Regions from separate parts of the Streptococcus gallolyticus subsp. gallolyticus DSM 16831 genome, predicted to be linked through region 2. Evidence: predicted binding sites of a transcription regulator. Region 2 holds the regulator's gene; the other holds the start of a gene.
The links. The regulator CtsR, encoded in region 2, represses protease genes until heat stress. The targets are predictions, from matches to a motif close to TTGGTCAAAAAAGGTCAAANA.
Positions count from the first base shown of each region.

Region 1: BTR42_RS03665 (ATP-dependent Clp protease ATP-binding subunit) is a predicted target of CtsR. The motif match lies at 1,467-1,487, and genes of this name have one in related genera.

Region 1 is NZ_CP018822.1:674,397-677,797, reverse strand. It holds gene argF (ornithine carbamoyltransferase) at 1-281, opposite strand, end outside; gene BTR42_RS03675 (helix-turn-helix transcriptional regulator) at 670-822, shown strand; gene BTR42_RS03670 (DUF3278 domain-containing protein) at 850-1,377, shown strand; gene BTR42_RS03665 (ATP-dependent Clp protease ATP-binding subunit) at 1,519-3,401, shown strand, end outside.
Region 2 is NZ_CP018822.1:2,377,896-2,381,296, forward strand. It holds gene BTR42_RS11890 (ATP-dependent Clp protease ATP-binding subunit) at 1-1,814, opposite strand, end outside; gene BTR42_RS11895 (CtsR family transcriptional regulator) at 1,811-2,272, opposite strand; gene BTR42_RS12940 (hypothetical protein) at 2,555-2,677, shown strand; gene BTR42_RS11900 (COG2426 family protein) at 2,985-3,401, shown strand, end outside.

The DNA.
Region 1 (3,401 bases), 790 kb from region 2:
ACTTTTGCCGTATCAATGACTGATTCCTTTTTACCAAGTTGAATCTCGCTACTACCAAGATAAGTCACGTTCATGCCCAAATCTTGCCCAGCCACCGTGAAAGCTGAACGTGTTCGTGTACTTGTCTTTTCAAAAATAAGAGCAATGTTCAACCCCTCTAAATATTTATGAGGAATTTTTTTCTTTTTCAACTCTTTAAATTTCAATCCTAAATCAATCAATTCAACCAGTTCTTCCCTAGTAAAATCAATCTCTTTCAAAAATGAATCATTAATAGCCATACACTCGTCCATCCTTTTTCTTTGAATAATATACCTAATTTTAGCATAATTATACATTTTGTCAAGCAAATTTTGAATAAAAATAAAAAAATCATCTCCTCCAAAATACCACCACATTTGTCATTTATATTTGACATGTCACATATAATCAATATATAATCAGAACGCATACAAACAAACTTTTCTCTTGAAAAACTTAATAGCATTTTATCAATGGATTATTTGCGAGCGAAGCGAGCAAACAAAACGATACTTTCCGCCGTGGTAAAAGTGGCTGAATAATAAAAGAACAGCCACTCGGAAGTTTTGAGACTCTCGGCTCAAAACTTAGGCATGGAATTCCGACGGAAGTCGCTGCCGTCCGTACACTTAAGGAAAGTATCAAAAAATTTTTGCTAAAAAACAAATAGGTGTTGCCCGCCAAACGGTTAACCTCATCGAAAACAATAAATATAATCCGTCGCTTGACCTTTGTATCAAACTAGCGGAGGCACTGCAAACTGATTTAAACACACTTTTTTGGGAGAATAGACATCTATAATTTTGGGAATTTTAAAGGAGAATCATTATGAAAACGAAAAAAACATCACTTTGGCTAAAATTTATTAAACGTTTCTACGGAATTAATGGCGAATTAGACGAATATCGCGAACAAGAAGTTAACCGTATCGGCAATAAACTGTTTATTGGTCTCTTTTTCTTTGAGTTATTCTTTTCTACTATTATTTTACTCATCAACCAAACGATAGCGACCACCGCTTTTCTCTATATTAATCTCTTCGTCCTCATTTTTGTTATTCCTATTATTCTTCTTGTTATGTTGACCAATCGTGATTTGCAAACATCATTGGAAGTCCCTAAAAATGAAGTCGAACAGACACGACAGAAAGCTCGCAAAAAGGGCTGGTTAGCTGGTGGAATTTTTGCACTATTCATGCTCGTTTTTAACGCTTTTAGCAAATGGCAAGAGGGAGAAAATCCTTTGGAACTCTTCACAAATCCTCTTGGACTTATCGCAATCATCCTTGGTGGGGTAATTTTTGGTGCTGCTATGGGGTCTATGGCAGCCAGTCAGATTGACCCTGAGAAAGAATAGCACTCTTAGCATAAGAGTGCTAATTTTTTAATGCTTTTTACTTGATTTCTATTAACCTAGTGCTATAATAGAATCATGAAGTTTGACTATCTTTGACCTTTATTGTCAATGTCAAGCCATTACGAAAGGAGGGTATTTTATATGCTCTGTCAAAATTGTCATTTAAACGAATCAACAATTCATCTTTATACAAATGTCAATGGTCAGCAAAAGCAAATTGATTTGTGCCAAAACTGCTATCAAATCATGAAAACTGACCCTAACAATACTATTTTAGGTGGTTTAGGAGATGCACAAGCTTCTTCCACACAAAATCAATCTACTGGTATGAATCCTTTTGATGATTTCTTCAGTAATTTGAATAATTTCCACGCATTCGGTGGACAAGATTTCCAAAATACGCCTCCAACACAATCAGGTGGTGGAAATAACGGCGGCAATAATAACAATTATCGTCCAAACGGCGCAGCTAACCAACAGCAACAACAAAAAGGTTTGCTAGAAGAATTTGGTATCAACGTTACTGATATTGCTCGTCGCGGTGACATCGACCCTGTCATTGGACGTGATGCCGAAATCATTCGTGTGATTGAAATTCTTAACCGTCGTACAAAAAATAATCCTGTTCTTATTGGTGAACCAGGGGTTGGTAAAACAGCCGTTGTTGAAGGATTAGCTCAAAAAATCGTAGATGGTAACGTTCCACAAAAACTTCAAAATAAACAAGTTATTCGTCTTGATGTCGTTAGCCTTGTGCAAGGCACAGGTATTCGTGGTCAATTTGAAGAACGTATGCAAAAACTCATGGAAGAAATCCGTGAACGCAAGGACGTTATTCTCTTCATTGACGAAATTCACGAAATTGTCGGTGCTGGTTCTGCAGGCGACGGCAACATGGACGCTGGTAATATTTTAAAACCAGCACTTGCTCGTGGTGAACTTCAATTAGTTGGTGCTACGACACTCAATGAATACCGCATTATTGAAAAAGATGCAGCACTTGAACGCCGTATGCAACCTGTCAAAGTTGATGAACCAAGTGTGGAAGAAACGATTACGATTCTTCGTGGTATTCAAAAGAAATACGAAGATTATCATCATGTCAAATACAGCGATGATGCAATTGAGGCTGCCGCAAATCTTTCTAACCGTTACATTCAAGACCGCTTCCTCCCAGATAAAGCCATTGATTTGCTAGACGAAGCTGGCTCTAAGATGAATTTAACCCTTAACTTTGTTGACCCACAAGAAATCGACAAGCGTTTAGTGGAAGCTGAAAACCTAAAAACACAAGCTACTCGCGAAGAAGATTATGAACGCGCAGCTTATTTCCGTGACCAAATCGCTAAATACAAGGAAATGCAACAACAAACAATCAACGAAGACGATATTCCAGTCATTACTGAAAAGACTATCGAAGCTATCGTTGAAGAAAAAACTAACATCCCTGTTGGTGATTTGAAAGAGAAGGAACAATCACAATTAATCAATCTCGCTGATGATTTGAAAACACACGTCATCGGTCAAGATGATGCCGTTGACAAAATTGCTAAAGCTATTCGTCGTAACCGTGTCGGTCTCGGTACACCAAATCGTCCAATCGGTTCATTCCTCTTTGTTGGACCAACTGGTGTTGGTAAAACAGAACTTTCTAAACAATTAGCGATCGAACTTTTCGGCTCAGCTGACAGCATGATTCGTTTCGATATGTCTGAATACATGGAAAAACATGCGGTCGCTAAACTTGTCGGAGCACCTCCAGGATACGTTGGTTACGAAGAAGCTGGTCAATTGACAGAAAAAGTTCGCCGTAATCCATACTCACTCATCCTTCTTGACGAAGTTGAAAAAGCGCATCCTGATGTTATGCATATGTTCTTGCAAGTTCTTGATGACGGTCGTTTGACTGACGGTCAAGGTCGTACAGTAAGCTTCAAAGATACTATTATTATCATGACTTCTAATGCTGGTACTGGTAAAACAGAAGCTTCAGTTGGTTTCGGTGCTGCTCGTGAAGGACGTAC
Region 2 (3,401 bases):
TCTTCGTAACCGACATATCCTGGAGGAGCTCCGTTAAGACGGCTCGCCGCAAATTTTTCCATATACTCAGACATATCAAAACGGATAAGAGCAGATTCATCATCAAATAGCAATTCTGCTAGTGCCTTAGCCAACTCTGTTTTACCAACACCCGTTGGGCCCAAGAACATAAACGACCCAATCGGACGTTTGCCTGTACGAATGCCCGCTTGATTACGACGAATAGCACGACTAATCGCTGAAATAGCTGAATCTTGGCCAATCACACGCTTATGGAGTTCTTTTTCGAGGTTCAAGTATTTCTTACTATCTGCCTGTGTCATTTTCTCAACAGGAATACCTGACAAACGACTGAGCGTTGCCATAATATCATCTTCTGTCACAGCAGTTGGTTTACGATTTGGCTTCTTGCGTGACTCTTTCAGCAATTTCGTTGCCAATTTGAAATCACCTTCCAAAATAGCTTTATCAGCAGGTGTCAAAGTAGCTGGCGCTTCTTTTTTCACCAGACCTTGAACCGTTGCACTTGCTTCATCAAGCAAATCAATCGCTGAGTCAGGAAGATTTTTACTTGTCAAATAGCGATGCGCAGCTTTGACAGCCGTTAAAACAGCTTCGTCAGAAATCACCACATTATGAAAATCTTCATATGATTTCTTTAACCCAAGCAAGATTTGGTAAGCATCTTCAACACTTGGTTCTTCAATGGTAATCTTAGCAAAACGGCGAGAAAGCGCCGCATCTTTTTCAAGATGTTTTTGATATTCTTCTTGCGTTGTCGCACCAACCATATGAAGCGTACCACGCGCAAGCGCTGGTTTTAGAATATTAGCCGCATCCAAAGTGCTGTCAATTCCAGAGCCTGAACCCATAATCGTATGCACTTCGTCAATGAAAAGAATAATATGACCGTCTTCCTCAATATCTGAGATGATTTGGTTCATGCGTTCTTCAAAATCACCACGGAATCGCGTACCAGCCACAACGCTCATCATATCAAGCTCTAAAACACGCATGCCTTGGAGTTCATACGGAATCGCACCATTGACAATTCGCTGTGCCAAACCGTAAGCAAGAGCCGTTTTACCAACACCAGCTTCCCCTACTAAAACTGGATTGTTTTTCGTTTTGCGGCTGAGCACCTGCACCATACGAGAAATTTCTTTTTCACGACCGATAACAGGCTCTAATTTTCCTTGACGTGCCATCTCTGTCAAATCACGCGTGAAATCTGACAAATCCCCCGCTGTTGACTGTGGTTTCATCATTTCAGAAAAAGCACCGCCCATTGTCGATTTTTTCGGCTTACGAAGTTCATGAATAGCTTTGATATTTTCCTTTGTAAAACCAGCATTACGTGCCAAACTCTTACGCAAATCAATCAAACGAACAGCGTCACCGTCTTCTTTGTTTTTAAAACCAGCAACTTCTAACAAACGTGTGGCAAATAAATCAAGGTTTAACAACATCGCATAAAGCACGTGTTCTGTCCCGATTTCGTTACCACCAGTCACCTGACAAATAGACTCAGCAAATGCTAAAACATCACTAAGAGCTTTAGATTGCTCTACAAAATGAACTCTGTCAACATCCGTTAACGGTGATTTCCCAATGGCTAAAACAGCTGCCGCTTCATACTCTTCATAGACGATTTTAGTTTGGTATTCCGCAAATGTTAGCCCTGCGACTGAGTCATGGATAGCAACCATGGCTAAAAGGACGTGCCAACTTTCTAAATATGGGCTTTCAAAACGCGCTGCTTGGTATTGAGCAACACTGAAAACCTCTTGCATTTTTATCGAATACTCACTCATAAATGGAATCCTTTTCTATCTAATCTTTGTAAAATTTTCCGCAACATACGTGCCCTAATCTCTGGAGCATCTTTGCCAAGAACATCATCCGAAGCCGTTGCTAAAATCAAATTTCCTTCACGTTCAGTAATGATTTTTTCATCAAACAGCAACTGAATCAAATCCGTGAAAACCTGCTCACTAATACGTTCACCAATGTTTGCCATAAGATTACCAAACATTTGATGTTGATCTGAAAAACGCACTCTGGCAATGCGGATATAACCTCCGCCACCACGTTTACTTTCGACAGTATAACCACGACTTTCCGTGAAACGCGTTTTAATCACATAATTAATCTGGCTAGGAACAACTTGAAAGGTATCTGCCAAGTTTGACCGCTTAATTTCAGCAATACCTGATTGGGCAAGTAATTGCTTAATGTATTCTTCAATACTATCAGATGTATTTTTTGCCATTAGCTTCCTCCTTTTCAAGATTAATGACCATTTCCAAATGGACTATCTTTGACTATAACTGACTATCATTATAACAAAAATATCCTTTTTAGGGGAGAATAAGCCCTACTAATTTAGATAAATTTAATATCTCCATCTCGAGTTTCATAAAAATAAAGGCAATCTATCCAATACAGCATTTTGAGCGAATTCAGCAAGCAAAAATTGAGTACTCTAACACCCCAACTGTGTACGCTTTGGCAACCAAAAACCCCAATCGCCTGCGAAAGGAGGTGTGTTAGTATGTTGTGCCAAGCTCTTCTTTTGGTTATCGTTCGCAATATAGTTAACTATGTTGTGATTCACTTAGCACGGCTATTTGGAACGAAATGGATAGAGAAGCATTTTGATGATAACAAAAAATAGTTGTCCTTCTCTGAGACGTTGCAAGGTTGTTAGCAACGCATAAAAAAGCACCCTTAGTCTTGGCGGACAGGGTGCTTTTCTTGTATTCAGATATTACTCTGAAATTCTCCTTGTTGTTATCATTATTATAGCACGAGTTAATACTCCTTGTCAAAGAAAGGTAATCAAATAGCCAATCACACCAATCATAATGCCATTTTCAGTCCAAAATAAGGCAAAAGAATTTCAACGAAAGACAGATTTTAGTTGTGTTTGCTCAAGAGATAGGATACAATAAAATCTGTAACAAATGAAAGGTTTCAAGTAAATGAACTATATTATTACATTTTTGATTGCCATGGTTCCTCTTGTAGAACTTCGTGGCGCTGTTCCTTATGCAATCGCCACTGGTATTCCAATGTGGCAAGCACTTATTATCGGGGTTGTCGGCAATATGCTTCCCGTTCCAATTATCTTCTTCTTCGCACGTCGTGTGCTTGAATGGGGAGCAGATAAACCAGTTATCGGTGGTTTCTTTACTTGGTGTTTGAAAAAAGGTCACAACGGTGGAAAAAAACTAGCTGAGACGGCTGGTGACCGTGGACTATTTATCGCCTTATTGCTCTTTGTTGGTATCCCAATTCCTGGAACAGGTGCTTGGACTGGAACATTAGCCGCATCAATCCTTGATTGGAACTTCAAACAAAGCGTTATTGCAGTTATGCTCGGTGTTATCCTCGCAGGA